Regions from separate parts of the Corallincola platygyrae genome, predicted to be linked through region 2. Evidence: predicted binding sites of a transcription regulator. Region 2 holds the regulator's gene; each other region holds the start of a gene.
What was found. Region 2 encodes FNR, which switches genes on or off when oxygen is low (the NO sensors DNR and NnrR bind a similar motif). Its sites were predicted from a motif close to TTGATCTAGATCAA; they were not measured.
Positions count from the first base shown of each region.

Region 1: ABEA14_RS08430 (GbsR/MarR family transcriptional regulator) is a predicted target of FNR. The motif match lies at 1,546-1,559, and genes of this name have one in related genera.
Region 3: ABEA14_RS03725 (DUF3149 domain-containing protein) is a predicted target of FNR. The motif match lies at 4,007-4,020, and genes of this name have one in related genera.

Region 1 is NZ_BAABLI010000009.1:63,481-73,922, forward strand. Features, by position in the region: gene ABEA14_RS08425 (cytochrome ubiquinol oxidase subunit I) at 1-884, opposite strand, end outside; gene ABEA14_RS08430 (GbsR/MarR family transcriptional regulator) at 942-1,502, opposite strand; gene ABEA14_RS08435 (MBL fold metallo-hydrolase) at 1,753-2,601, opposite strand; gene pyrC (dihydroorotase) at 2,757-3,791, opposite strand; gene ABEA14_RS08445 (HDOD domain-containing protein) at 3,994-4,842, shown strand; gene ABEA14_RS08450 (glycine C-acetyltransferase) at 5,038-6,234, shown strand; gene tdh (L-threonine 3-dehydrogenase) at 6,240-7,268, shown strand; gene ABEA14_RS08460 (hypothetical protein) at 7,399-7,617, shown strand; gene glpE (thiosulfate sulfurtransferase GlpE) at 7,754-8,080, shown strand; gene glpG (rhomboid family intramembrane serine protease GlpG) at 8,156-9,022, shown strand; gene ABEA14_RS08475 (flagellar basal body-associated protein FliL) at 9,120-9,524, opposite strand; gene ABEA14_RS08480 (chorismate--pyruvate lyase family protein) at 9,759-10,283, shown strand; gene ubiA (4-hydroxybenzoate octaprenyltransferase) at 10,294-10,442, shown strand, end outside.
Region 2 is NZ_BAABLI010000014.1:131,690-142,131, forward strand. Features, by position in the region: gene ABEA14_RS11890 (glucosaminidase domain-containing protein) at 1-433, shown strand, start outside; gene ABEA14_RS11895 (DUF2987 domain-containing protein) at 478-1,089, shown strand; gene ttcA (tRNA 2-thiocytidine(32) synthetase TtcA) at 1,133-2,038, opposite strand; gene ABEA14_RS11905 (hypothetical protein) at 2,152-2,697, opposite strand; gene uspE (universal stress protein UspE) at 2,798-3,730, opposite strand; gene fnr (fumarate/nitrate reduction transcriptional regulator Fnr) at 3,874-4,587, opposite strand; gene ABEA14_RS11920 (sulfite exporter TauE/SafE family protein) at 4,683-5,363, opposite strand; gene ccoS (cbb3-type cytochrome oxidase assembly protein CcoS) at 5,363-5,527, opposite strand; gene ABEA14_RS11930 (heavy metal translocating P-type ATPase) at 5,524-7,929, opposite strand; gene ABEA14_RS11935 (FixH family protein) at 7,957-8,448, opposite strand; gene ccoP (cytochrome-c oxidase, cbb3-type subunit III) at 8,583-9,545, opposite strand; gene ABEA14_RS11945 (cbb3-type cytochrome oxidase subunit 3) at 9,549-9,722, opposite strand; gene ccoO (cytochrome-c oxidase, cbb3-type subunit II) at 9,732-10,343, opposite strand; gene ccoN (cytochrome-c oxidase, cbb3-type subunit I) at 10,358-10,442, opposite strand, start outside.
Region 3 is NZ_BAABLI010000005.1:242,270-252,711, forward strand. Features, by position in the region: gene bamB (outer membrane protein assembly factor BamB) at 1-601, shown strand, start outside; gene der (ribosome biogenesis GTPase Der) at 670-2,145, shown strand; gene ABEA14_RS03715 (zinc ribbon domain-containing protein) at 2,218-2,448, shown strand; gene ABEA14_RS03720 (acetylornithine transaminase) at 2,782-3,948, shown strand; gene ABEA14_RS03725 (DUF3149 domain-containing protein) at 4,079-4,231, shown strand; gene ABEA14_RS03730 (tetratricopeptide repeat protein) at 4,563-7,589, shown strand; gene ABEA14_RS03735 (calcium-binding protein) at 8,032-8,862, shown strand; gene ABEA14_RS03740 (TIGR02647 family protein) at 9,143-9,379, shown strand; gene ABEA14_RS03745 (ABC-F family ATPase) at 9,640-10,442, shown strand, end outside.

The DNA.
Region 1 (10,442 bases), on a different contig from region 2:
TGGGTCAGGATCAGGCTGGCCATTTTCGGAATACCGATCTCAAAATGGTTGGTCTGATTCTCCTGATCTGGAATGGCAAACAGCAGCAGTGGTGCACCTTTCTCTGTATGCCAAACCCCTTCCATCGCAGCGATTTTTTGCGGCTGATGTTCAAGGGTGTTCAGACCATGGAAGTCTCCAACCACCGCTTGGGCAGGGGCCAAAATCGCGGCAAATATCAGGCTGGTTTTAAGAGTCAGTCTTGGCCCGCGCTTGTCATCGCCTTTGAGGATGCGATAGGCAGAGATCCCTGCCATCAGGAAACACGCGGTAAGGCCGGACGAAATCAGTACGTGGGTTAATCGATAAGGAAACGATGGATTAAAGATGATTGCCCACCAATCGACGGCGTGAGCGACGCCTTCACGCATCTCAAAGCCCACAGGTGTTTGCATCCAGGAATTCAGCGCAATAATCCAGAATGCTGACATGGTTGTGCCCAGTGCAACCAGAGCCGTAGCCAGGGTATGCAACCACGGTGGGACTCGGTTGATACCAAACAGCATAATGCCGAGGAAGGTTGCTTCAAGGAAGAAAGCTGTCAGCACCTCGTAACCCAGTAGCGGTCCGGCAATGTTACCAACTTTCTCCATAAAGCCAGGCCAGTTAGTACCGAACTGGAAACTCATGGTGATGCCGCTGACGACGCCGAGGGCAAAGGAAAGTGCGAAGATTTTCACCCAAAAACGGTAGGCACGCATCCACACCGGATCTTTGGAGAAATCGAAGCGGATTTTGAAATACATTAGCAACCAGCACAGTGCGATCGTGATGCTGGGAAAGAGGATATGAAAGCTAATATTGGCCGCGAACTGTATTCGGGAAAGCAGCAGCGTATCTAACATAGCGTTACCTTAGAAATTCTGGGGTGTTAAAACCCCAAGGTCACCAAATGAAATGTGTCAGCCTTTATCAGCGCTGCCACGTTTGAACTTTTCTGAAATATCGAGCACTTTGCTCACCCCTGCGCCCAAACGCATCAGCGTATTTAGCTTCTCTGGGCTCAGGCGTTGCAGCTCGGCGCTCCACTGGGTAATGGTTTCCAGCAAGTCGTGAATTTCCGTGACACGCTCGCGGGCATAACGCTCTGGTGGCGCTTCATTAGTGTCATCCATGATGTTGTTGCGAAGCAGCGATAACGTAGGATCTATCTCACGCTTGCGTCGCTCTTCGAATACCGTGTTGGCCATATCCCAAATAGAGCCTGCCGCAGCGTAATACTCCTTTCTGTCCCCAGGCAAATGGCGAAGTTGGATCAGCCGCCACGACTGCAATTCTTTAAGGCCCATGCTGACGTTGCCCCGTGAAACATTGAGCGCTTCACGGATCTGATCAGCGTTGAGCGCGTCTTCGCTCAACACGATCAGAGCCAGCATCTGGCCTACGGTGCGATTGAATCCCCAGCGGCTCCCCATCTCCCCAAAGTGGAGAACCAAAGACTCAATCATGGGTGTCATTTTCATAGTTTTTATAGTTTCAGAAATTTCTGAAAATTATAAACAGAAATTGACATGGATCAATATGCAGAATAGGGCTAGTTGTAGGAAGAAGTTACTAACGGAAGGGATATTGGGGGTAAGTTGGCGCTAAAATCTTCTAACCTACAGCTATATTGCGAGAATTATTTTTTCTGAAGGTAAGGCTAACAGATACCAAGGACGCTGACCTACTGAGTGTGAGAGGCAGTAGATAGCGCCATTGTCACTTAGTTAGCTACTCTAGCCCCTGATACAGGGTATCTATCCAGCGGTGCTCATCAATAAATCGCCACGACCAGGACTTCCACTCCGTGGGTACGCCTTCTGCTTTTAGCGTCTCGGCGGATTTACCAGCGGCTTTTGATTTCTTCACCCAATCGATTTGTGTTTCTAACATTCGTATCTTGGTGGCCAGATCGGCTTTGGTAGCCAATGGTCCATGGCCTGGGATGATTTTGGTATTGTCATCAGTTTGCTGATAGATGGCTTTGACATTGTTCAGATAGCCCATCACAGAACCACCGCGTTTTAGGTCGATAAACGGGAATCTGCCGCTAAAAAACAGGTCGCCCATGTGCAGGACGTTGGCGTTTTTAAACCAGATAACACTGTCACCATCCGTATGGCCGCTGGGATAATGAACGACCCTGATGGTCTCGCCATTGAAGTGAAACGTAACCCCATCATCGTAAGTCACCACGGGCATGGCGGATCTGGGTAACTCGTTGTTCTCAGACAGGCGCTCTAATACAGCGTGATGAGCAAAAATGGTGGCCTGCTGGCCAAAGTGCGCATTGCCGCCTGTGTGGTCGCCATGAACGTGGGTATTGACCACAAACTTAAGTGGGTTGGGTGAAAGCTCTTTCAGTGCCGCCGCAATCTTATCCGCCAGGGGAGCATATTGGTCATCCACCATTAGCATGCCATCTTCTCCGGCAGATACCCCAATGTTTCCGCCACTTCCGGTCAGCATATAGATCCCGTTACCCAGTGAAGTCGTTGTTATCTTCACCTTGGCGAAGCGGTCATCTGCCTGGGCTGCAAACACAATAAGCAGCAGAGAGATAAAAGCTAGAATCTTCATTTGATACCCATACGTCTGTGGTTTATCCCTATGTCCAAGATAGGGGAAGTGGTTTGGAATAACAAAACCTTACGAGTTGTGGCGTGGTGAAGATCATCAGTGCGACAGGCAATAAAAAACCGCGCTAAGGCGCGGCTTTTTATTGGTAATTCAGACTACTTAACTTTCCATTGCAGCGTGTTGCCAGCATAGAAGGGCACCATAGGCTCGCCCGCAACATCTACGGTGTCAGGGATCTGCCAGGGGTCACGTACCAAAGTCACTGTGCCGGTATTGCGTGGCAGGCCATAAAAGTCTGGGCCGTTGAAGCTGGCAAAGGCTTCCAATTTATCCAGGGCACCAATCTGTTCAAAGATCTCTGCATACAGCTCAAGCGCAGCGGGTGCACTGTAACAACCGGCACAACCACAGGCGCTTTCTTTGGTATGCTTGAGGTGAGGAGCAGAGTCGGTGCCAAGGAAGAACTTATTAGAACCACTGGCAACGGCTTCTTGTAGCGCCTGCTGGTGGATATTGCGCTTCAGCACGGGCAGGCAGTAATTGTGGGGCTTGATGCCGCCAACCAGCAGGTGGTTTCGGTTGTACATCAGGTGCTGTGGTGTCACTGTCGCTGCGACGTTGGCATCTGAGGCAAACACAAACTCAGCAGCATCCTTAGTGGTGATATGTTCAAACACCACTTTCAGCTGTGGGAACTTAGCCACAATGTTGCTTAGGTGTTGATCTATAAACGCCTTTTCACGATCAAACACGTCGATCTCGTCAGCCGTGACTTCGCCGTGAACCAGCAGCAACAAGCCTACTTCTGCCATCGCTTCGAAGGTGGCATCTAAACCTGCCAGGTCCGTCACGCCGTGGGCTGAGTTGGTGGTCGCATTCGCTGGGTACAGTTTACAGGCTTTAACCAGGCCGCCGGCGGCCGCTTCCCGTACCATCTCTGGAGTGGTGTTGTCTGTGAGATACAGAGTCATCAATGGCGTGAAGTTACTCTCTGCAGGCGTCGCACCTTGAATACGCTCATAATATGCCTTGGCATCCGCAGGGGTGACTACCGGCGGCTGCAGGTTCGGCATAGCGATGGCACGCGAAAACACCCTGGCGGTTGCGGGAACGGCGGTATGCAGCATGGCGTCATCACGAAGGTGGATATGCCAATCGTCAGGCTGAATGATGGTCAAAGTATCGGACACACGCGACTCCTAGATGGAAAACGAATTGGACCAGTCTGTAGCTGGTTAGTTATCCAAATAGTGTAACCTGCCTGTTGCAACTTGTCTGTGGATCACAGAGTACAAAACGGCTTGAAGAGATTCGCATTGTTCACTTTTAAATCAGCAAACTCTGCTCTAATCTGCCTTTATCTACCGTGTTACTGAGGTTCTGGAGTTCTTGATGGCGATCGCAACTGGCGTATCGGAAAGTAAGGTGCTGGAAAACGTGGTGATCCCACCGCGCCCCGAAGTGTTGCTGCAGGTAAGTGAAGAGCTCAAGCAAAACGAGCCTGATATCAGGAAGATTGGCGACGCTATCGCCAAGGATGTCAGTATTTCGGCTGGTGTCCTTCAGGTTGTTAACTCCGCCGCCTATAAACGCGAAAAAACCATTGAGTCTATTCATCAGGCCGTTATGTTGCTAGGCATGAACCGGGTTTACGCCGTCGTGCGAGCGGTCGCTCTGCGAAACATGGTAGCGGACAGCTATCACCTCGAAGCATTCTGGGACACCGCATCCAATGTTGCCAACGCCTGTGTCATGGTCGCTGAAGGTTTGGGCATGGGAGATGAACTGGATAATGCCTATCTGATGGGCTTGTTCCATATGGCGGGTGTGCCGGTGATGATGCACAACTTCGCCGATTATGGTCGTGTCAAAGCCACCGCGGATTGCAGTGGTTGGGATGCCGTGGTTGAAGAGGAGATGGCCAGTTACGGCACCTCTCACATCGCTATCGGCGCCCGTTTAGCTGAGAAATGGCACCTACCAGAAGCCGTTGCTGAGGCTATCTATCTGCAGTATTCCCCTGAACAAAGCCTGATTGATGCAGATGCATCAGAAGGCTTGGTGAAGATGATTGTGGTTCTGAAGATTGCTCGCCAGGCAATCATGGTGGCAAGTGAAGCGCTGGTAACAGAGAATGACTGGCACCATTTTGCTGAACATGTGGCCGAGCGTTTAGGCTGGTCCGAGAGTGAATTGGAGCAGTTTGTAGAAACTCTGGCCAACAACCTGCGAGAAGAATAAGTCGCTTATCAAATCTGATTGATCAGCCATCTGTATATTTGTGGCTGTAAGTAAGGGTTTACATCCTTTGGACTGTAAACCCGGTGAAATCCCCACCTGGACTATCCTCATAAAGCGCCCACCCGCTTTAAAATAGCGGGCTAAAATTTGTCTTCTACCGGTCTTCTATGCCGGCGTCTCAGACGGGGTCTATCAATGAATCAGGCGTTTTTCGACCGACTGCAGCAGCAGTTACAGGAAGTTACCGAGCAGGGATTGTTTAAACAAGAACGCGTCATCACCAGTGCTCAACAAGCCGCGATCGCGGTAACCGGCGACCAGCAGGTACTTAACTTCTGTGCCAACAACTATTTGGGTTTGGCTAATCACCCACGCCTGATCGAAGCGGCTAAGTCAGCATTGGATAGCCATGGTTTTGGTATGGCATCTGTGCGCTTTATCTGTGGTACGCAAGACCTACATAAGCAGCTTGAGCGAGAGCTCTCTGATTTCCTGGGAATGGATGACGCTATCCTCTACAGCAGTTGTTTTGATGCCAATGGTGGTCTGTTTGAGACGCTACTTGGCCCAGAAGATGCCATTATCTCTGATGCCCTCAATCACGCCTCGATTATTGATGGTGTCCGCCTCTGTAAAGCCAAACGTTTCCGCTACAGCAACAACAATATGGCTGAGCTGGAAGCTTGTCTGAAGCAGGCGGATGAAGCGGGGGCTCGCACTAAGCTGATCGCGACTGATGGCGTGTTTTCAATGGACGGTGTTATTGCAGATCTGAAAGCAATCTGCGATCTGGCAGATAAGTATGATGCACTGGTGATGGTTGATGATTCTCACGCGGTGGGTTTTGTCGGCGAGCAGGGCCGCGGCAGCCACGAATATTGCGATGTGATGAGTCGTGTCGACATTATCACAGGCACCCTGGGTAAAGCGATGGGTGGAGCTTCAGGCGGATACACTGCAGCAAAACAGCCTGTGATCGACTGGTTACGTCAACGCAGTCGTCCTTACCTGTTCTCTAACTCGCTGGCGCCAGCCATTGTTGGGGCGTCACTCGAAGTACTTAAACTGCTCAAAGAGAGCGGCGAACTGCGGCTGAAACTCAATGAAAACGCCCGGTATTTCCGCGAGCGTATGCAAGCTGCCGGCTTTACCCTTGCTGGTGCCGACCATGCCATCATCCCAGTGATGTTGGGTGACGCCAAATTGGCCAGCCAGATGGCTGATGAGATGCTCAAGCGTGGTATTTATGTGGTTGGGTTCTCTTTCCCTGTCGTTCCTCAGGGGCAGGCAAGGATCCGTACTCAGATGTCAGCGGCGCACACCCGCGAGCAGCTTGACCAGGCTATCGATGCCTTTATCGAAGTCGGTAAAGAGTTGAAGGTGATCTCATGACCATGATGAAGGGGCTGGCTAAGCTCAAGGCGGAGCCGGGCATCTGGATGACAGAGGCGCCACTGCCAGAACTGGGCCACAATGACCTGCTGATTAAGATCCACAAAACCGCCATCTGTGGCACTGACTTGCATATCTATAAGTGGGATGAATGGTCGCAGAACACGATTCCCGTGCCCATGATTGTGGGCCATGAGTATGTTGGCGAAGTGGTTGCTATGGGCCAGGAGGTCCGTGGTTTCAGTGAAGGTGATCGCGTCTCTGGCGAGGGCCACATCACCTGTGGTCATTGTCGTAACTGCCGTGCTGGCCGCCGTCACTTGTGCCGTAATACCGTGGGTGTAGGGGTCAACCGACAGGGTGCATTTGCCGAGTACCTTGTGATCCCCGCTTATAACGCATTCAAGATCCCAGAAGGGATCAGTGATGAAATGGCATCGATCTTTGACCCGTTCGGTAATGCCGTGCATACCGCTCTGAGTTTTGACCTGGTCGGTGAGGATGTACTGATCACAGGCGCAGGCCCCATAGGCATTATGGCGGTAGCCATCGCCCGCCATTGTGGCGCACGCCATGTGGTGATTACTGACGTTAACGACTACCGATTGAACCTGGCGGCACAAATGGGGGCTTCCCGAGTGGTGAACGTCGCTAAGGAGTCATTGGCCGATGTTATGGTTGAACTGGGCATGACCGAAGGTTTTGATGTCGGCATGGAGATGTCCGGTGTGCCGAGTGCTTTTTCTGACATGCTGAGCAAGATGAACCATGGTGGCAAAGTCGCATTGCTTGGCATTCCGCCTTCCGATATGGCTATTGATTGGAATCAGGTGATCTTCAAAGGTCTGGTGATTAAAGGGATTTACGGTCGCGAGATGTTTGAAACCTGGTACAAGATGGCGAGCCTGCTGCAGTCAGGCTTGGATATCTCGCCAGTGATAACCCATAGAATGGATGTATCAGAATTCCAGCAGGGCTTTGACATTATGGCCTCTGGCCAATGTGGCAAGGTGATTTTGGATTGGGGTAAGTAAAGCCCGTTTTGCTCACAGAGCGAATGGCTTAAACCTGTGTCACACCCTCAGTCATAAAACTGCAGTACAGACTTGCTACTGTGCGCGCATCGAGTCGGACAACTATTCAGTCAACGATTAAAGGTGCGACATGTCATCACAGTCTCGAATCTGCCCTGAGTGCGAAGGCACAGGTATCTTCACTCTGGTGAGTCAACGCGGCATGGAAGGCTTGTACCGCGAGGTTATCGACTGTCCTGAGTGCCAGGGATCTGGTATTCAGCTTCAGCAACAGCACAAGTTGGTAAAGCCTCAATGGCAGACCATAAAGCACTCAGCGACTCCATCGCTTTCTGAAGCGGCTAAATAGCATTACTAAATAACTCTGTTGAGTTCTTGAAAGGAAGCGGTATCGCTTCTTTTTTCATTGTTTATCCCCATTTTTGCTAGGTGTTTATCAACACGAGTCTGGCGTACACTGCCTATGACTAATGGGTAGGTGTGGTATGACTGACTTCCAACATATTGATATTGAAAAAACTAAGTCGATGCTTGAAGCCGGCGAAGCGTTGGTGGTGGATATCAGAGATGACGCTTCGTTTAGTGCTGCCCACATTCCAGACTCGATTCAATTGAGTAATGGCAACCTCGCTCGTTTCATGGCTGAGGCGGATTTTGATAAGCCTTTAATCGTGACCTGTTACCACGGAATCAGCAGCCAGGGGGCGGCACAGTACCTGGCGCAACAGGGTTTTGAGCAGGTCTACAGCATGGACGGAGGTTTTGAAGCCTGGCGTCGCAGCTATCCATTCAACTCCCTCACAGAAGAGTAATACCAATCCGCATAAGAATGACCAAGGTCGTCGGCTGGGGCATAATGGGGTCTTGGTTTTCGATTTGGTGATGCTGTGATTGAGATAGCCACTCTTTCTTCTCCCCGAGCCGCTCAGGCATTTGTAGATTACATGGCAACCAAGGGCGTTCGCTGTCAGCTTGGCTCGGCCCCTGAAGGGGTCGCCTTGATTCTGCTGGATCCCGAACATGAACAGCGAGTGCGTGACGAGTTGCAGCAGTTTGCGGCGAACCCCAGTGATCCCAAATACCTGGCCGCGTCTTGGGAGCGTACTGATAACGCTGGCGCGCAACTTGATTATGGTGCCCCCGGCACGGGTTTAATGCGTAACTTCTTGCTGCATATCGGTCCGGTCAGCCTGATTGGTTTAATCATTTGTGTTGGTGTGTTTCTGCTCTCATCCATCGGCCTTCACCCCTATGTTGCCTATTGGCTCAAGTTCTTCTCCTCTGTAGATGCTATGGCATCAATCGAACAGTGGCGTTGGCTGACCCCTGCGTTTATTCACTTCAGCTTTATGCACTTGGTTGGAAATGCGTTGTGGTGGTGGTATCTGGGCGGACAGTTAGAGCAGCGTGAAGGTAGTCGTGTACTACTTTTGCTGTTTTTAATGACAGCCGCAATTCCTAATCTGGCGCAGTTTATGTTGAGTGGCCCCAATTTCGGAGGGCTTTCGGGTGTGGTTTATGGGCTGTTTGGCTACTTCTGGGTCCGTGGCATGATGGCACCTAATGTGGGCTTGGGTTTAACTCCAGGTTTAACAGGATTCATGCTTATTTGGCTGGTGATAGGCTTTCTGGGTTGGTTCGGTCCACCCATGGCCAATATGGCGCATTTTGGTGGCCTGATTGTAGGAGCGGGTTATGCCGCTACCCGCAGTATCAATGGCAAGTCGAATAAAGATCAGGACATCGCCGTTTGACCCTGTTGGGGAGTGAGCGTGGAAATCTCATTTGAATTCGATCGCGCGCATAAAAAAAGCTGCCAACGGGCAGCTTTTTTTATCGAACAGGAACACATCAATGATAGATGTACTTGGTAAACAGCAGCTCAGCTGCCAGCTCCTGACCTGTTTCCTTCTTCAGTAACTGATTTACTGTGGTGAAACAGAGTTTACGGATCTCTTCACGACCTGCCAGTGATTTCACGCGCTCTTCTGGCTGGCGACCTAACACATCCACCAAGGCGGCACGAAGCAGGGGAGCATGATGCTCCATGATCTTCAGGTTATTTTCGCCCTCAACCATCAATTCGATAGTGACGCGGACAAAGCCGAGCTTTTTCCCTGTGCTGATATAGTTGGTGATAATGTCCGGCTCAAAGCCGTAATACATAAAATTACCGCCTTCAGCCTGGGCCGCTTTGGAGGTCAGGCCAAACACCATGCTCATGCATATAGCCACAATTAGATGGCGAAACTTCACTTCTTCTCTCTCCCGAATATCAAATCGAGCTAATTGTTGTCGATTATTTTGCAAAGTCTAAAGGGGAAGCTGCGCAACGCCAAGTGTTAGTCCCAGAAAAGTGTGGATATCTTTTGTTCACTGACAACTAAACTCGCTTGTGGCTTCCTGTTACTATATCGGCGTTTATTGACCAAAATTTAGTATCAAGTGACACAACCTGCTAAAAACTTTACTTTTCCTGTTGGCTTTCAGATGCAGTGGCAGGCGCCAGCCTGTCTTGAAGATGCGGATGAGGCGGTGACAGACTGGTTACTTGATCAAACCTCGTTGACCGCACGCTTAAAGCAACAATGCCAAACATTCACTGTCAAAGTGCTGGGTGAGGGAGTGCAGGCATTTACGCCCGACGAACAGATCCTTTTGCACTGCCGGGGACAACGTGGTTTTGTCCGTGAGGTTGTTCTGCTGTGCGATGATCGACCTTGGGTTTTTGCCCGCACTGTAGTCCCTAGCGCCACTCTCGAGCGAGGCAAAGAGCTGGGTCAACTTGGCTCTAAGCCCCTTGGCGCTTTGCTTTTTTCTACTCCAGGCATGTCCCGGGACCTGGTGGAATTTACTCAGTTGTCATCTGAGCATGGGCTGAATCAGTTGGCATTAGCCGAAGGTGCTCAAGCTAAACCACGTGAGCTGTGGGGCCGACGTTCTCGCTTTTGTCTGCCCGCTGGGGAGCTGTTGCTCTCGGAGATTTTTCTGCCTGATTGTCAGGCTTATCGATAGGAATCACTTGATGGATACCCGCCGCCTATCCGCCTATGGTCGACTGATGAGAGTGGATCGTCCCATCGGTACCTTGCTGTTGCTATGGCCAACACTTTGGGCGCTGTTAATGGCGGCAGAGGGATTGCCTAGTCTGCATTTGGCTCTTGTGTTTGGTGC
Region 2 (10,442 bases):
CCTCGACGCATTGCTAAAGCGTTTGGACATTCTCCCTTTAGAGTTCGTTTTGATCCAAGCGGCTAATGAGTCCGGGTGGGGTACTTCCAGATTTGCGAGGGAAGGCAATAACCTTTTCGGCCTCTGGTGTTTCAAAAAGGGGTGTGGCTTGGTGCCAAAGCATCGTGATGAAAACGCAGTTCATGAGGTTGCGGCATTTAGCAACATGGAGCAAGCCATCTCGGCTTATTTCAAAAATCTCAATACTCATCCCTCATACAAACACCTTCGGGACCTTCGCTTTATCGCCCATCAACAGGGTAATTTAGTTGAGGCGAGTTCATTGTTTGAGGGACTAACTGCATATTCAGAGCGAGGTGAAGCCTACGTCGATGAGCTTCAAGCGATGTTGCGGCAGAACCAGGGATTGATTCGAGAGGTTGTCACGCAATGATAAAGTCAAAACTAGTGGTGCTGTCGCTATGCTGTCTTCTACCGATGCAGCAGGCCTTGGGAGAAAGCTTCGAATCGGTCACCATGGAATACAAGCCTTTCTATCAGCGTTTAAAAGTGCTCTATAAAGGCAATTATGCAGATAGCGATGTGGGTTTCTATTTTTATAAGGTCAATGCCAAAGATCAGCCTTGTGATATTACAGGTGGGCGAATCTTTAATAAAAACTATGAGTTACCTCTTGTATATACAGCTAAGGGCCGTTTGTATATTCCCTATGAGAAACAGCTCTATTCTGATAAAGCGTTCGTTACCGTTGAATCCGAATCAGCCTGTGAATTAAGCATTTCACTTGAGCTAAAGCGCCCGCAAACTGATTATCGCAGTCAGGATCTAAAGAACAAAGCGGAACAACTGTATGCATTGATGCGCGACTTTGCTGGTGTCGGAAGTATTTTATTGCCAAACCAGCAGGGGATTACTGTAGATTTTGAGGTGCCTTCGAGTGTTTCATATTTGAGCGCTAGTGGCGCTGAAATTGAACAAGGTGAGGTGTCTGAACAGCAACTCATTAGTCTCAAGCAACTAAGCGAGATGGGTAGTTTGCACTTTTCTTCTCAACCATCAAGAATTTCATTGTGGTTAGCAACAAAGTAGAAAGGCACCAGTAGGCGCCTTTTTACTGACTGCCCTGTCTGTACTATCTGACTTCTACAACGTCCAATGTTTGCACTGGCTGGAACTCCGGCGACGTCATCGATGTGTCTTCAAAAGACTCTCGGTCAAATGCCGTATCGCCATTTTCGACAGGCGTGCCGGTGGCTTTTATCGTTGCAAAGTCGAACAGTGATGGGTCGGCGAGATGGGAGGGGACCACATTCTGCATAGCTCGGAACATGGTTTCTATGCGGCCAGGAAATCGTTTGTCCCACTCATTAAGCATGGCTTTTACCTGTTTACGCTGCAGGTTCTCTTGAGAACCACATAGGTTACATGGAATGATGGGAAACTGTTTCTGTTCTGCAAAAGGAATGATGTCCTTTTCTCGACAGTATGCAAGCGGGCGAATAACCACATGTTCACCGTTATCGCTAACCAATTTTGGCGGCATCGATTTTAGTTTCCCACCAAAGAACATGTTCAAAAACAGTGTCTCCAGAATGTCATCTCTGTGATGCCCAAGTGCAATCTTGGTAATACCAAGTTCTTTCGCTGTCCGGTAAAGCACACCCCGTCTTAATCGGCTGCAGAGCGAGCAGGTGGTTTTACCTTCCGGCACTTTGTCTTTCACAATACTGTAGGTATCTTCTTCGACGATCTTGTATTCGATATCAAGCGAGTCAAGATAAGCGGGTAAAACATCCTCGGGGAAACCTGGTTGCTTTTGGTCCAGGTTTACCGCGACCAAATCGAAGTGGATGGGTGCACTCTTTTGCAGAGAGCCTAAGATCTCCAGCATGGTGTAGCTGTCTTTACCGCCGGATAAGCACACCATCACACGATCACCATCTTCAATCATATTGAAGTCGGCTATCGCGCGACCAACGGCATTACGTAACCGCTTTTGAAGCTTGTTGGCGTTGTATTGTGCTTTTGGGGTTGCCATCTGAATTGTTCCACATCACTTTGAGGGCGCGTATTATACGGCTAGGAACACGACTTGATAAGGCCTATTTAGTAAGGCCTTATCAAACCAAATTGAGATGGGAACAAATGCTGTTAGCGGTGGGCACCAGCAAAACGACGGGCGAACTTAAACGGCGCAACCGTCATGCGTTTTAAACTCAGAGATGATGTTACGGCAGGTTGTTCTACCTGAGGGCACACCTTTTGCGGATAAACCTTTATAAAAAAGCGATAAAGCTGCAACAGTTCAACCAGCTGCATGTCGCTATATTCCATTGAGTATTCACCGAAGATAATGGCGTCGTTGGAAGCGATTAAGGACTGGCTGGGGAAGGGCGTTGTTTCATTCGAATCATATTTCCCAAACCATTCGGAAAACACTTGTTTCATCGATGCTGAGTCAGGAATATGTTTTAACCAGTCTTGGATAGCCTGCTCACTAACGCAGGTGACTTGAACCCCCTCTAAGAACTTTCTCGGCTGGCCTTCATAAATAGTCGCATACAGTCCCATGGGGAGGTGGGTTTTGATACAGGCCTCTTCTGGTTGGTCAGAGACCCACTCTTTAATACTTTCTATAAACGCGCTTTTTGTTTCTTTTAGTTGATCAAGCAGCGCTTCGCCTTCTTCGATTCTCATTGCTATCGTCCTTTGCAAGGTTTCACACAGGTGTGAATAATTGCAATCACCCCTTTTAGTAATTATGTGTAGGGTGTGCTGCTGCGTCAGGATTGCCGACTTATTCAAGTTGTATAGGTGATACAAATCCTTCTGGTTTTAGGGCCAAAACATCACAGTTAAGGCTATCGATAATATGTTCCGCTGTGTTGCCGATAAGGGCAGCGGAAAGTCCGGTTCGTCCAACAGAACCCAGGATAACTAACTCTGCATCAAGCTCTTCAGCCAGGCGGGGAATAACGTCTTCAGGCAAACCTTCTTTGACGTGGCAATTTGCGGTACAAACGCCATGTTTTTCCGCTTCCCTATGCAACTCTTTGACATGATGGTCGCATACTGCCTGGTTATATGACTTAGGATCAAACTCTGGAATTTCGATGGCGATATTTACAGGAGTACCGGGGTAGGTATTGACCAAATGGACGTCGGCCTTCAGCAGGCCCGCCATATCGTTGGCTTCAGTAATGATCTGTTCGTTCAGGGATATATGTGCTTCCTCTTCGCTTCCTGAATTCACTGCCGCAAGAATATTGCCATTGGCAGGCCAGGCGTGTTGCTTAACGAGAAGCACGGGCACAGGGGATTTACGCATCAAGTGCCAGTCAGTAGGGGTGAAAATGACGGATTTCAGCTTGTCGTGTTCGTGGGTCGCTTTGATAATAATGTCGTGGCCATCTTTGAGCACTTCTTCAATAACTGATTCAAAGGGGCGGTTATGCCATACGACTTTAACCTGAATGGTTAACGACTTATCGCTGTACGCCTCAACTAGTTCAGACAACCACTCTTCTCTTTGTGCAATAACACCACTTCGCATCGCTTCACGCTCTTCACCCGAAAGCATAGTGGTCATTTCATAAGAGAAATCGTAAATAGCTAGGAAGACCTTCAGGCTTGCACCGGTCTTTACGGCGAGTTCAACAGCTCGGTTAAGCGCGGGCTGTTCATTTCGTGTGGGATCAACCACAACAAGAATTGATGTGAAGTTGGCCATACATCCTCCAAACCCTAAAAGAGTAGAACAGAGCTAAGGATAGAACACTGGGCTCGTAGTTAAATGTAGGACTTTTAGAGAGAAAGTGATAGGGGGGAGGGTTGCGCTGGATCAACCATTAGAAGATCCAGCGACTTAGATGTTTATTCGTTTGACGCACCCGCCAATTCAGTGAGCTGATCGTCGTCAAGTACCGTGATGTACTTGCCTTTTACTTCTATCATTCCGCTCTTCTGGAAACGACCAAGTAAGCGTGAAATAGTCTCAACCGTAAGACCAAGGTAGTTACCAATATCGCCTCGGGTCATGCTTAGGCGGAACTCTTTAGGAGAGAAACCACGCTCACCAAAACGGCGGCTAAGGCTGTAGATAAAAGCACCCAAACGTTCTTCTGCGCTTTTCTTGCTCAACAGCACGATCATTTCCTGGTCACCAACAATTTCGTTGCTCATCAGTCGCATTACCTGGTGACGCAGCTTTGGCATTGAGCCGGATAGATCATCCAAGGTTTCGAAGGGAATTTCACAGACCATGGCGGTTTCTAGTGCTTGTGCGAAGCTCTGATGCTGACCCGTGTTGATTGCATCAAAGCCAACGATATCACCGGCAAGGTGGAAAGCAGTGATTTGCTCTTCGCCTTGTTCAGTGATGGTATAGCTCTTAACTGTGCCCGAACGAATGGCATAAAGCGCTTTTAGTTCGTCACCGGCCTGGAAAAGCTCATCGCCTTTGTGGATTGGCTTTTTACGTTCAATGATCTCGTCAAGCTTGTCGAGTTCATTTTCATTTAGCGTAAAGGGTATGCAGAGCTGACTGATACTACAGTTTTGACAATGAATCGCACACGCGCCGTTCATAACTCGTGAGCCTGCTGCTCCACTGGCTTTATCGTATCCCATACTTTACCTAAAATTGATCTCAGTTAATTAATGATACACTCAATTTCACATGTTTAGAACCAAGTGCTGCGATCAAGCGCGGATAAGAGTGTAAACAACCCCAAAGCGATCACAAATCCTCCCGCGAGGTTACGAAACCCTCGATTACTTAATAGTTTTGCAACACGGTTTCCCAACATGCCTAGGGACAACATAGATGGAAGCGTACCCAGTCCGAAACAAAACATAACGGCTGCGCCGTGCCATGCCGCTTCTGCAGATAAATTCCAGGTCAACGTGCTGTAGACAAGCCCGCACGGTAGCCATCCCCAAACGAGGCCGTAACAGAATGCAGTGGGAATCGTACGGATAGGCAAAAAAGCTTTTGCTAGACGCTGAAGACGTTTCCAAATTCCTGCACCTGCGCGCTCGATGTAGGTTAGGCCACGGTACCAGCCTGTAATGTATAACCCAGCTAAAATCACCATGACACCGGCAAGTATCTGGGTTGTCACTATCCAGTGCTTCGCTTCGGCTAGTTGCGTTAGAGCAGATGCCGTGAGTGCGACCAGAAAACCTGCCACAGCGTAACTGAAAACTCTGCCGGCAGATAAGGCCAGGGCCTTTAAAAAAGTTCGTTCGTTTGAGCCGGATAGAAGTGCCGCGGAGAGACCGCCACACATGCCCGCGCAATGTCCACTGCTAAGAAGACCAACTGAAAATGCTGCGCCAAGTTGATATAGCAGTGGCTCCACTATTGTTTGTCCCTTTTTGACGGCTCATCTTCATCAAACAGAATGTCGCTGCCGTGACGTTCAAGATCTTCAAATTGGTTGCTCTTGACTGCCCAGACAAAAATGCCAATGGCGATAAAGACAAAAACGATGGCAATGGGGATCAAGATATAAAGTATGCTCATTTGGTTTTTAATAACCTCATCGAGTTACTTACCACGAGTAGGCTGCTCAGGCTCATGCCAAGCGCAGCAAAGTAGGGCGCTATATAGCCGCTAACTGCTAACGGGATGATAAACAGGTTGTATGCCAGCGCCCAGCCCAAGTTTTGTTTGGTAATACTTGCGGTGCGTTTAGCCAGTTCCAATGCAGCCAGCAACACGCTGAGCTTGTTGCTGGGCAGCACGGTATCTGCACTCACTTTTGCTAAATCCGTACCGCTGCCCATCGCAACGGAGCAATCTGCTGCCGCTAGTAGAGGCGCATCATTGATGCCATCACCAAGCGCGATACATTTATGACCTTTAGCCTGTAACGATTTGAGATGAGACAGTTTGTCCTCTGGAAGCTGGCCACCGTGATAGTTATCGCGTTTTAGTCCTGCAGACAAAAGCGTAAGGTAGTGGCTCTCAGAATCATCACCGGTGAGCACGGTGGCCTGAATATCAAGTTTTTTGAACTTGCCTAATAAAGACGACACATCGCTTCTTAGCGCGTCACCTACATCAAAACTCGCAATGGCTATTGTGTCATTAGCGAGCACTGCATTCGAGCCGTAATAAAGATCTGAAGATTTGATACCCAAGTCATCTAACCACTTCTGACGGCCCAGGTACCAGCGTTGTCCATCAATAACCGCACTCACGCCTTGGCCGACAATTGTCTGATGGTCGGTCGCTGGCAATATTGGTTGCTCTTTACAATATCTAGAAATTGCTTTTGCGATAGGGTGATGCTGGCCCGCTTCTAATGAATGCGCTATCTGTTTAGCACGTTCAATATCATCCCGTCGGTAACACCTGAATTCCGTTACCTGCTGTTTGCCATGAGTTAGCGTGCCGGTTTTATCGAAAACAACGTGAGTTGTTTTTGCTAAGGCCTCCAGCACATGGCCACGACGAATCATTAACCCTAACTGGCTCAAATTTGCGTAGGCACAAGTAATTGCGGTGGGTGTGGCTAGGCTTAAAGCGCAGGGACAAGTCGCCACCAAAACAGAAAGCGTGATCCAAAAAGCTTCGTTGGCATCAATTGACAACCAAGTTGTATAGGTCAGGGCTGCAATAATCAGCAGGACTGGAATAAACCAGCGAGCAATCTTGTCCGCGATAATCGCGACTTTAGGTTTTTGATCTAGAGCAGCAGCTTGCAGCCTTACTATATCGCTGAGTACGGAATGATTTCTATCCCTCAACACTTCTGCTACAACCACTTGTTCGCGGTTGACAGTGCCGGCGTAAATTACTCCATCCAACCTTTTAGAGACAGGATAGCTTTCCCCAGTAAGCATTGATTCATCAAATCGGCTTTCACCTTCAATGACTTTCGCGTCTGCAGGTACCGTATCTCCTGGCACAATCCGGATCTTATCGTTCGCTTTTAATGATGATGCGGCGACCAGTTCAATACTTCCGACATTTGAGACTAAGTTGGCTTTTGCTGGCAAAAGTTTTAGCAAGTTGCTGCCAATCTCGCTGGCTCTGCGACGGGCACGCATCTCCAGGAAGCGTCCAAGCAGTAAAAAGAAAGCGAACATGGAGACAGACTCAAAATACACTTCACCAGTGCCGGTAAGGGTGGCGTAGGCAGAGCTTGAATAAGCCAAAAGCAAAGCGATGGACACAGGAAGGTCCATATTCAGATGTTTAGCGCGAAGCCCGATAATGGCGTTACGGTAAAAAGGTAAGGATGAATACAGGATAACAGGCGTGGCCATAATCATGCTGGTCCAACGGAGCAGATCGCGGAACTCTTCATCCAAATCGCTGAACACGCCAAAATAGAGACCGACGGCGAACATCATTACCTGCATCGTCGCCAAACCCGCAATGCCCAAACGGATCAGGTATTTCTGAAATTGCTTTTTATAATCCGCTTCTTCAACACCGGGTTGAAATGGGACGGCTTTGTAGCCAATGGTTTGGATGTGAGTCAGGATGTCAGAAAGTGGTAGAGCATCAGGTTGCCATTGCAGCACCAAACGGTGTGTTGTGGTATTGACTGTGACGCGGACGACACCCTCCAGCGCGCCTAACTGATGTTCAATTAACCATGCGCAAGCCGCGCAACGTATTCCTTCAACGGTTAAAACGGCCTCATGGTAGGTTTCATGCTCGGCGACAAACTCTTGCTGTACTTCAGGCAGGTCGTAAGCGAGCAGCTCGTTCAGTTGTTCTTTTGTGGGTGGCTCAATTTTGTCACTTTGCTCGGTGCGATAACGATAAAAGTTGGATAGCCCTGCATCTACAATACTTTGTGCAACGGCTTCGCAACCGGCACAGCACATGGCGCGCGACTGACCATCAATCATTACCTTACGGTTTTCGTGTGCCGGGATTTCTTCGCCACAGTGATAACAGTTACCCACGCGCGGTGCTTCCTAATTCAAGAGGTTTTAAGGTGCGAGAGTCAACTTTGTTTGATTTGGGTAATCGAGATAATTCTGGAGTCGCCAGTCATCCGTCAGTGACTCTATCGTCAGGCGCCACTTGCCACTGAATGAACTAGGCAGGTCCGCCTTGTAATTACCTTGAGCATCAGATGTAAGGGTAAGGTGATAGTCTCTTTCGCTTAATGTAGGGTGATATAGATGCAGCTTTAGTGCGCCAAATTGCTGAGGTTTGGTACCTTGATGAGTGACCAATAACTGAACACCGCCGTTATTGTCGGAAAACGCAGCCTCTAACACGATACCAAGCTCTGCAGCACGCTTCTCTCGCGCAAGCTCAAGATTAATTGCCTTACCTTTTTTATAGTAATCATCGATCACCATATCGGGTGCGTTGCTACTGGCAATGTATAAGTTGGTAAAGCTGACAATTACCGCTGTGCCGGGTAAAGCGATGAGGAACCAGGGCCAAAATTGTTTATACCAGGGAGACTGCATGGGAATACTCTTTTAGTTAGGCGGCCTCATTATACTGACGAATAGCGCTAACAAAACCTGTACATGGTTAGAATTAGTGACAGGCATAAAAAAAGCCGCTTTTAAGCGGCTTTTTCTCAAGCAGGTTAACTGAATTATTCTGCTGGTTTCTCAGGATTGGACAAGCGATACACATAGGCTGAAATGATGTGTATTTTGTCTTCGCCGAGAGTGTCCTTAAATGCTGGCATTACACCCGCACGACCATTAACCAGTGTTTCGATAACCGCTTTACGAGAACCACCGTAAAGCCAGATATTGTCAGTAAGGTTCGGTGCGCCAAGCGCTTGATTACCTTTACCATCCACGCCGTGACAGGCTGCACAGGCTGCAAACTTGAGTTTGCCCGCTGCCGCTTCGCGTTCATTTACCTTACGACCTGACAGGCTCAGCACATAGGACGCCAATTCTTCTATGGCCTGTTCACCCATGCTCGACCAACCAGGCATGGCGGCGACGCGGCCGTGCAACAAGGTCTGCCTGATCGTCTCTGGTTCACCACCGTAGAGCCAGTCACCGTCGGTCAGGTTAGGGAAGCCGATGCCACCGCGAGCATCTGAGCCGTGGCACTGTGCACAGTTTTGCAGGAATAAGCGTTGCCCGATACGCAGAGCCTCTGCGTCGTAGGCTAGATCAATGATTTCACGCTCAACAAACGGCTTTAACACTTCGTTGAAACGTTCGTCTTTGAACCGAACTTCACGGTCATACTGAACCAGCAGCCCCGCTTCTTCAGCACTGTCCGCGGCCGCTTTTGATTCTTCCAGTGACTTAATGCCCTGGTTAGAACTCGTCCAACCGAGCACGCCAGCAAAGTTACCCAAACCAGGGTAGAGCGCCAGATAGCCTAAGCCGAAAATGAAGGTAATGATGAACATAATGCTCCACCAGCGAGGCAGTGGATTATTAAGCTCTTCAATACCGTCGAATTCGTGGCCCATGCTTTCGCCTTCTTCGACACCCATTTTGTCCTTCATGCACCACCACAGCACGACTGCGCATAAGCCCAGGCAGGCGAGGGTGAGGACAATGATCCAAACACTCCAGAAAGTACTCATTCTTTATGACTCCCGCTTGTTGTCTTTGTCCTGTTGAGCATCGTTCTCGTCGAAAATCATATTGGCAGCTTCGTCAAAAGCTGATTTGCGACGTTTGCTATATGCCCAGACAACAATTCCAATAAACACCACCAGGATGATGATTGTTAGTACGCCTCTAAACGTTCCGTAATCCATCATTGCACCTTACTTGAGTGCTGTACCCAGGGACTGAAGATACGCGATTAGCGCGTCCATCTCAGTTTTGCCTTCGAGACTGGCGACATCAGCTTCTAACGCTGCATCATCACCATAAGGCACACCAAATTGGTCGCGGAATACCTGCATCTTCTTCAACGTCAACTCGCTGCCTACCGCGTTATCTTCCAACCAGGGGAAGCCCGGCATATTGGATTCAGGGATCACAGCTCGAGGATCTATCAGATGTATGCGGTGCCACTCATCACTGTAACGACCGCCCACACGTGCCAGATCTGGGCCTGTACGCTTAGAACCCCATAGGAACGGATGTTCCCATACAGATTCACCGGCAACCGAGTAGTGACCATAACGTTCAGTCTCTGCACGGAAAGGACGAATCATTTGGCTGTGACAACCATTACACCCTTCGCGGATGTAGATATCGCGGCCTTCCATCTCAAGTGCAGTGTATGGGCGCAGGCCATCAACTGGCTCTGTAGTGTCTTTTTGGAAAATCAATGGCGTGATCTCTACCAGACCACCAAAGCTGATGGCGATAACGATAAAGATCGCCAGCAGGCCAACATTCTTTTCGACTAATTCGTGAGAAAATTTCATCTTCTGCGACTTCCTTATGCTGGCTGCGCTTCGCCTTCAGTGATCTCTTCAAGAGAACCATCTGGCGCAGTGATAGTCTTGAAGGCGTTGTACGCCATC
Region 3 (10,442 bases), on a different contig from region 2:
AAGAGGTGTCAGCTCTGCGGCAACAGCACAAGGCGGCATTATTCTTGGTAAAGCCAATGGCAAGATTGCTGCACTATCTATCACCAATGGTATTGAGTTCTGGGAACAGGATGCCGCGCCACCAAAAACCGGTAGCGATCTCGACCGAATTGTTGATGTCGATGCTGATCCTTTGGTTGTTGCGGGCACTATCTATGCGGTTGCCTACAACGGATATCTGCAGGCCTTAGAAATGCGCAGTGGTCGTGCTCTGTGGCAGCGTGAGTACTCCTCTTATCGAGGCTTCAGCATTGATGGTTTCAATCTATATTTGAGTGACTATAAAGGGCATGTATATGCCATTGACCGTCGCACAGGTTTGGAGCTTTGGAGTAATCGTGAGCTCGAAAACCGTGGTGTCACTGAACCAGTCCCTTTTGGCAACTACGTTGTAGTTGGTGACTTTGAAAGCTACCTGCATTGGTTAGATCCTAAATCTGGCGCGCTGGTGGCGCGCTTGGAAGTGGGTGATGACGGTTTATACTCATCTGCAGTGGTAGCTGGTGAGACGCTGTATGTGCAGTCTCGAGATGGAACAGTTAGCGCTGTTCGTATGCCCTGACCGGTAGAGTTATTTTGCTCAGAACCCCGGCGATGCCGGGGTTTTTTGCTATTTAAATGAGGTTATAAATGACACCTGTGTTGGCTTTGGTTGGACGTCCTAATGTTGGTAAGTCCACCCTGTTTAACCGCCTGACCCGCACCAGAGACGCCTTGGTGGCTGACTTTCCTGGACTGACCCGGGACCGAAAATATGGCCAGGCAAGCTACCGAGATATGGAATACCTGGTGATAGATACTGGCGGTATTCACGGTGGTGAAGAGGGCATTGATGCTGAAATGGCCGATCAGTCTATGCAGGCGATAGAAGAAGCCGATGCAGTGCTGTTTCTGGTCGATGCCCGTGCCGGTGTTACCAGTGCTGATGAAGCTATCGCTGAACATCTTCGTCGCCAGGACAAGCCTGTGTTTCTGGTCGCTAACAAAATCGATGGAGTTGATGCTGACGTAGTTACTGCCGATTTCTATAGTCTGGCTCTCGGCGATATCCATGGTATCGCCGCTGCGCATGGCCGTGGTGTCACTCAGTTGTTGGATCAGGCATTTGCTCCGTTTCTCGAAGAGATGGCTGCTCTGCACCAAGAGTCAGAGGAAGATGATGAGTGGGCTGACGGTGAGTTTGGAGATGACGAGCAGGCGGTTGAAGAAGACGCTGAACGCCAACCGTTCGAAGATATGCCAATCAAATTGGCCATTATCGGCCGTCCGAATGTTGGTAAGTCGACGTTAACCAACCGTATTTTGGGTGAAGAGCGTGTGGTTGTGTACGACATGCCTGGCACCACCCGAGATTCGATCTATATTCCGATGGAACGGGATGAACAGGAATATGTATTGATCGACACCGCAGGTGTCCGTCGTCGTGGCAAAGTGACCGAAGCGGTTGAGAAATTCTCCGTAATCAAAACCCTGAAAGCCATTGAGGATGCCAATGTGGTTTTGTTGGTGTTGGATGCGAGAGAGGGGATCTCCGATCAGGATTTGAGCATTCTGGGTTTTGCGCTTAATGCCGGTCGATCGCTGGTGCTGGCGGTGAATAAGTGGGACGGCCTTGATCAGGTAGTAAAAGATGATCTTAAACGCGAGTTGGATCGCCGGTTAGGGTTTATCGACTTCGCGCGATTGCACTTCATTTCTGCATTGCACGGCACGGGTGTAGGACACTTGTTCGAATCGGTACAGGAAGCTTATCAGTCGGCAACCAAGCGCATTAACACGTCCATGTTGACCCGTATCCTGAAAGGTGCGGTTGAGGATCATAACCCTCCTATGGTGCAGGGGCGTCGAATTAAACTTCGTTATGCTCACGCGGGCGGGTATAACCCACCGATAATCGTGATACATGGCAACCAGCTTAGTGGTTTGCCTGAATCATATCGTCGCTACTTGATGAATTACTATCGCCGTTCGTTGGGAATTATGGGAACGCCTATTCGCATCGAATACCGAGAAGGCGTGAATCCATTTGCTGGTAAGAAACAGGAACTAACCAAGTCTCAGCAACACAAACGTCGTCGGATGATGAAGTTTCATAAAAAGAAATAGTACTTAATCAAGGGCCACATTCGTGGCCCTTGTTACACTTAAAGAATAGATTGATTCAAAGCGAGAAATTCGATGTCCCATGCTCACTGTCCTGACTGTCATGGTCTGTTGCAAGCTGAAGACAAAACCTTCCATTGTGCAAATTGTCAGCAAGATTTTTCCCAGCGTATTAATTGTGATGTTTGTGGCGAAGAGGTCGAAACCCTTAAAGCGTGTGGCGCTGTCGACTATTTCTGCAATCACTGCCAGTCACTCAAATCCAAGTCAAAAGTTGTTCGGAGCTATCACAAATTGTCGCAATAAATTTGCAACATTTAGGCATCTCTGCTAATAATTATTCACTATGAAAGCATTTATAGTCACTTTTTCTTCTGAGACCCGCCGACGCCGTGCACTGGACAGCGCGTAGTTCGGTTATTAGTTCCTAATAGATTTCTTGACTGGACGCCGCGGCTACATTTTGTACCGCGGTTTTTTTATGTGTAGGACACACGGTATGCCGCGGGCACATGGTACCCAAAACACTTCGTGGGGCATGCTAACGTGCAGGAGCGGCGATGTGTAGGACACACGGTACCCAATAAACTTTTCGTGAGGCATGCCTGTTCGGAAGGGCTGCTTGCCAGGAGGAAACTTATGTCGTCACTGATTCATCTGCTAGATAAACCAGAAGTTCATTTTGTCTCGGGTCTGGGGGATTGGCTGGTAGGCAGTGACGAGCGACGATACCTGGATTTTGTTCAGGGATGGGCGGTTAACTGTTTGGGACATGCATACCCTCAGCTGGCTGACGCAGTAAGCCAGCAGGCACATAGGTTATTCACACCCAGCCCTGCTTATCATAACGACAAAGTGATGCAATTAGCGGATAAGCTGACAACACTCTCTGGGCTGGACAGAGCTAACTTTGTGAACTCAGGCGCTGAGGCAAACGAGGCGGCCATCAAGCTTGCGAGAAAATGGGGGCAGCTGCATAAGAAGGGCGCTTATCGCATGATCACATTCAAAGATGGTTTTCATGGCCGCACACTGGCAACCATGTCCGCCTCTGGTAAACCTGCATTTGGTCCGCTATTCGAACCCAAAGTGGATGGTTTTGATAAGGTGCGGTTTAACGATCTGAGTGCGGTTGAGGCAATGCTGAGTGATGATCACGTTGCCATTATGCTGGAGTTGATCCAAGGGGAGGGTGGCGTTGTTGAGGCATCAAAAGAGTTTGTGCTTGGACTAAGAGTCTTATGTGACAAACACAAATTGCTGCTCATCATCGATGAGGTACAGACCGGAATTGGTCGTACAGGAGAGCTTTTTGCCTACCAACATTATGGTATCAAGCCAGACATCCTTACGTTAGGCAAAGGTCTCGGTGGGGGCATCCCAATCGCAGCGATGGTGGCCCAGGAGCACTGCCTATGCTTTTCACCCGGCGATCAAGGAAGTACATTCGGCGGCAACCCCTTGTCTGCAGCGGCAGGATTGGCTGTGTTGGAAGAGGTAGCGGCGCCCTCATTCCTGGCAAATGTTCGTCGCCAGGCTGAAAAACTCCGGAGTTTGCTGACGCAGATCTCTGACGATTTTGAGTTGGGCCATGTCTATGGTCGCGGTTTGTTGTTGGCCCTGAATACTCATGGCTCACATCAGGTGGATGCCCATGAAATTGAGAAGAGGGCATTCCAGGAATGCCTGTTGGTGAATGGGTTACGACCACACTTGCTGAGGGTGATGCCTGCGTTAAACGTGACTGATGAAGCTTTGTTGGTGTTTGATCAGAAATTACGTCGGGTTCTGCAAAGTTGCTCTTAACGTTGAATGTTTACCTGATCACAAATCTGTTCGCTGGGCTTTCGCTGTGACCGTTTGATTGATTTCGGTCAGTTTGTGGCGCCAATGTCTGCATAGGATGGGAGGGTATCTTCCTGTGCGGAGAATAAGCATGGAACTGTGGATGGATTTGCTGTTTGGTGACGCGATCGGTCTGATGTCTATGGCTGTAGTTATTGCGACTGTGGTGTTGCTCGGCTATTACGCCTGGATGTTCATATCAAAAGCGATGAAAGAACCTCCAGCCGACGATTCGACCTGCTAAGGCTCTCCCTGGGCCTGACATATGGGTTAACACATAGTCGCAATGTGTTAGCCCGAACTCTATGCTTCAATCACTACCGGAGTGGCGCGTTTTGTGCGCTTTTTTTACATGGTAACTTTAATTTCCAGTGTTACTAGCGATGCCTTTGCGTTCGCAGCAACAAACTCTTTTGTTCGCTCAATATGATTGTTGGTTGCGATTGAGAGCTAACTCAAAAACACGAGCCAGAGCTGCTACAGTGCCCGGGAAAGACTTGTCTTTATCTACCATTCACATAGACTGGCACAGCCTGAAATTAACAAGTTATTAACTAAAACGGTTTGCCATCTGCATGAGAGCTAAATTTGTTCAGCACTGTGTGCTGTCCTTCTGGCTATTTGTGATTATTTTCTCGCAGAAAACTGTGGCGGTTGAACTTGTTCAAATTCATCTCGAACCCCATTTTGCCGCAGCTATCGCGGACGTAGAAGCAAAGCCTGTTCAATCTCTCCCACAGCTGGAGGTTGCTTTTGAGCGGGCCGACTCGACGGACAAAAAATCCCGCGTTGCCTATCTGCTTGGGCGCGCATATGCAGCGGTCGGTCAACCCGAACAATCACTGGCGTACTATCAGGAAAGCCGTGAGTTATCGTTGGCAATTAATGATGATGAACTGATACATCGTGCTGATTATGGCATTGCGTCTATCTATCTTTATCATGACAACCCTTTGGTGGCCCTTGATATATTCAAACGACTACGTATCAGTGACGAAAAACGCGGCAATCTGCGCCGGCTCGGGTCTACTTTAAACAACATTGGTGTCAGCTATCGCCTACTGGGTAAGCCAGATCTGGCTATGCAGTATTTCATTGAGGCGCTGGTATACAAGGAACAATACGAAAACCCCATTTCAGTGGCGAGAACCCTGACCAATATCGGTGAGATACAGCTCGATCTCTCGCAGCTACAAAACGCTCGTCAGCGCTTATTGCAGGCAGAGCAGATCTTTGCCGAACACAAACGTGGCAACGACCTGATGCGTGTATACAGTTTGATTGGCAACATCGATGCCCAAGAGGGTGAGTACGATGCCGCAATGAGTCGCTATAAGTCGGCATTAGATTATTACCAAAAACACGGACCGGAGAGTGCTTTAGCGACTGCCTATCAAAACATCGCAGATATCTATGCGCGAAAGAAGCAGATAGATCGCTCCATTGAGCTGTTTGAAAAAGCGTTAGAACTTTCCGATAACCTGAGTGCAGGAGCTATCAGCCCTGAGATAGCTGTGCGTTTAGGGGAGGCATATCTTGGCAAAGGTATGCCTGAAAAAGCGATGCAGATTTATCAGCAGGCGCTGGCGCAGGTAGAGAAACGGGCACTGGTTGCCTATCGAGCTGAACTTTATCTCGGGCTTTCAAATGCAAGCGAAGCGTTAGGCGACTATCAGCAAGCCCTTACTTACCTTAGACAATACCAAACGAGTGCGTTGGGGCTGCAAAGCTCCGAAATGCGAAAACAAGCCCAAGAACTTCATCAAAAATTTGATGTTGCTGAGAAAGAAGCCTCCATCAGGTTGCTTGAGCAGGAGAATGCACTGCGAGAAACCGAGCTTGCGGCACAAGCTTATCAACGTAATTTTTGGCTGTCTGGCAGTTTATTGTTGCTATTGGCTATCTCGTTTCTCGCCTATTTTCAGCGTAGTAAGCGAAAATTGGCAGCTAACAAGGCGGATGTAACAGAAACCATTCTGGAAAAGAAAAGGGCGCTCTTTGCCAACATCAGCCATGAATTCCGCACGCCTCTGACACTGATACTTGGCCCATTACATCAATTGAAATCGAATCAAGTCACATCAGAAAAGCGTGGTCAGTTATTGGAACAGATCGAGCTTAACGCCAATCGTATGTTACGAATGGTAGAGCAGGTGTTGCAACTGGCTAAGATGGAAGCTCAAGGAGATAAAGAAGCTAAGCTGGTATTGCTTGATCAAGTTGTTAGCCAGACGATTTTGGAAATCCGACCGCTTTTCGAACAGAAATCTATTGTGCTGAGTTCGTCAATAGCACCCGATTGTTCTGTGCTGGGTGAAACCGAACTACTTGAAAAAGTGGTTACTAACTTACTCAGCAACGCTGTTAAATACACCCCAGAAAATGGCCATGTCGCCATATCGCTATCAGCTAGAGACGACCAACTTACTTTGATCGTCAGCGATAGCGGTATTGGTATGACGGATGAAGCTAAAGCCAAGGTTTTTGACCGCTTTGTTCGTGCGCACACCGAGGTCGAGGGGGCTCCGGGCGTTGGGATCGGACTGGCATTGGTGAAAGAGATTATCGATGCACATAAAGGCTCAATCTCAGTTTCCAGTCGCGTCAATGAGGGCACCAAGTTCACGGTCGTAATGCCCCGTTACCAAAGCTTAGATAAATGGGTAAAAAGTGACGCCGGTGATTCAACGCCAGTAATGACATCTGATTCCTCAGCTCCTCAACCAAACATAGCGTCAATACAGAGACAGGAAGAGAGTGCGGAGTCGGTTCCCTCTAGGTTGAAGGTGTTGATCATTGATGACCATCCTGAAATGGTCGCAATGGTGGCTGATATTTTATCTGCCGAGTATGACTGTCTTACCGAAACCGACAGCGAGAAAGCGGTGGAGACAGCAATTGAACAGGTTCCTGATCTGGTCATCACTGATTTGATGATGCCGGTACTTGATGGGTTTGAAGTTAGTCATAAGTTGCGAGAGCACACGGCTACCAGCCATATTCCTCTTATTATGCTGACGGCTAAAGGCGATGATGATAGCCGTTTGAAAGCCTGGCAAAGTGATATAGATGCCTATATATCAAAGCCGTTTAATCCCGAAGAACTGTTGCTCAGGTGTGCCGGCCTGATCAAAGTGCGCCGGATCGTCGCCAGTCACTTGCAATTGAGTACTGGCGGTAAACCGCTGTTATCACTGCAACCAACTGCTGCCAGTGATGACAAGGTTGTTCAAGAATCAGCGGAATCTGATGTACCTAATTCCGCCGTGACAACGCGGGATAAACTGTTTATCGAACGATTGGAATCTGTTGTTAACAAGCATTACTCCCATCCTGATTTTGATAAGGCCACTATTGCCAGTGCAGTTGCTATGAGTGAGCGTCAGCTACAGCGGAAAATGCAGGCATTATTTGGTCAAACGCCAACGGATTATGTCCGCAGTTTTCGTCTGGCTCTGGCATCTGAAGCTCTTAAAGCGGGTGAAGCTGTTACTCAGGTTGCGGCGACCGTAGGATTCTCATCGCCGGCCTATTTCAGTCAGTGCTTTAAACAAAAGTTTGGCATCAGCCCAAGTGAATTTATCAGGCAAAGCCAGGCATAAAATTCTCTGGCCGTTAGCATTCAGCGAGCGGCTTTTTTCCAACGTGTTCGCCGTATTAGTCTTTTTTCAGCCGCTGAAGTCATCTCCCAAGGCTTATCTCGGAAATCAGCATGCTAAACAAGCGTCTGTCTGTGTCCATAAAGGAGAAATGCTGGCTTTAGCTTTTCGGACATAGGGATCAGACGTCCGACATAGTCTAGAAATACGGACATTCTGGTGTCCGAAATCTTAAAACAGCTTCATTTAATCGAAAAATCTAACGCTTGCAACTATTTGAAATTATTAGTTTTACATCGTTTGTCCGTTATTTGTTAGTTCCTGTCCGATAGTTGAATGCCGAAATTCATTTCCAAACCTAATCTATGTCCAACATTTCGCACCGAGCGCTAATTATTCAGTTTTCTAGTGGCGGTGACAAAGATGCTTGGAGAAGGATATGGAGATGGTCTGGATTTGGAGAGGCGTTCTCAACTGTGCAGCCGCAAGTGCCTTTATCGGGCTGTTGGTGATGTTTGGAGAAGCTGACAATGTGGTCAAGGTCTGTGGTGAAAACGCTCGAATTCTGGCGGCTGAAGAGATTTCGAAAAACAGTTTTTTTGGCGCGGCAGAGACCATCGAGGAATCCAGCATCTACGAGTGCCGTCATGATGGCGAGACGGTTGGGTTTATTCAAAGTGACCAACTTTGGGTCGACTGTAAAAAGAGCTGCTCTGTACTTCTATCCAGCGAAGGACTTTCAGGGGATTTGACCCTTTACCGTGTCGATCGTCGGAACGACAGCTGGCATGAGATCCATACCTGGCACGGTGCGGCCAAATACATCAGTCGCATCAATGTAAATGGTTCAGCTTATGACGATGTCATTGTCATAGATGATGATATGACCCGCTGTATAGATGTTCGTATGGACGGATTGTCAGGCAAAGATTTGCTCAAAGGTGGTTGTGGCAATGATTTGATATACGGCAGTGGTGGCGACGACATGATCCTGGCTCAGACCGGCAATGACGAAATCTACGGTGGTACAGGGAATGACAGGATCTGGGCTGGTCATGGTGCTGACGAAATCTTTGGTCAGGCGGGAAGAGACATCATCCACGGCGCAGACAGCAATGATTTTGTTCAGGGGGTTGATGGCGAAGGTCTGTTTTTGGGCGAGCCTGGAAACTTGAGCCTCAGTGGCTTACTAGAGAAGCAGGCGGTTCGATTAAAGCAAAGGCAACTGCTTTCTTCTGCCTCGCTATCTGGTTCTGAAAGCCTGGACTTTGAATAGCTACATCAACATTTAGCCTTGAGGCTGACACAGAATATAAGGACCGAATTATAACGATAAGAGTGATTCCACGCGCATTGATGGCGGCCAGGGAGGCCGCCTTTTTTTTGTGTGTATTCTGACGTTGTTTGTTTACCCCTTCCCACAATAACATCGGTCACTTCACATTCTGAACATACAGAGTGGTTTGCCCGAGGCAGCATGATCGAAGTCCATTTCTAATCTGATTTTCTGAACTATCCTGATCGCAGTTTGTTAGAACAAGAAATGGAGGGCCTCGATGCCTTTTAATAGCAGTGCAATTCAAGAGATGAATGTTCTTTGCCGTTTTAACCTGGACTCAATGCAAAACGGCATTAAAGTTCATCACGATGCTTCGCCAGAGGTGGTAGAAGCGACCAAGCGTCTGTTTGACAAAGGGTTAGTAACCTTGCCTGATGGTGGTTATCTGACTGAGCTGGGAAGAGAAACTGCTGAACATGCACAAGCCATGGCGTCTCTATTGATGGCTGACTAGTTGTTTCGATTAACCGTGTGCTTGCAAGCTGCGAGCACACCTGGTTAGCGCTGCTCGCTCCCATACGAAATTCGCACAAAAATCTGACATCATCTGGCCTAACGTTAGTCCGCAAAGTGTCGCACCCACCTACATCCATTCGCCAGCTAATTAATCTTGACTAAACCACCGCCATCGGTTGCTCTAAAGTGGCTATCTGTGTAGTCTGCGTGCCCCATAGCCCTCTGTGATCTTTATCACTCAATTAATGGAGACTGGTTGTGATTTCTACTGCCAATATCACGATGCAATTTGGCGAGAAGCCGCTGTTCGAGAACATCTCAATCAAGTTCGGTGAAGGTAACCGTTATGGTCTTATTGGCGCTAACGGATGCGGTAAGTCGACCTTTATGAAGATCTTGAGTGGTGAGCTGGAAGCAACCGCGGGTAAGGTGATGCTGGATCCTAATGAAAGGATGGCAAAGCTTAATCAGGACCAGTTTGCTTATGAAGAGTACTCTGTGGTGGATACCGTCATCATGGGGCATGCGGAACTCTGGGCGATCAAAGAGGAACGTGACCGCATCTATGCGCAGGCCGAAATGAGTGAAGAAGATGGCATGCGAGTGGCGGATCTGGAGACCGAATTTGCCGAGATGGACGGATATTCGGCTGAGGCTCGTGCAGGTGAACTGCTGATTGGTGTAGGGATCCCGGTCGAGCAGCACTATGGGCCGATGAGTGAAATTGCTCCGGGCTGGAAACTCCGTGTGCTTTTGGCCCAGGTTCTGTTCGCTGATCCTGATATCATGCTGCTAGACGAACCAACCAACAACCTGGATATCAACACCATCCGCTGGTTGGAAAACGTGCTCAATGAGCGCAACTGCACCATGATTATCATTTCTCACGACCGTCACTTCCTCAATAGTGTTTGTACGCACATGGCCGACCTGGATTACGGTGAACTGCGCGTTTATCCGGGGAACTATGATGAGTACATGGCGGCAGCTACCGCCGCACGAGCGCGTTTGCTGGCTGACAACGCCAAGAAGAAAGCGCAAATCGCTGAACTCCAGCAGTT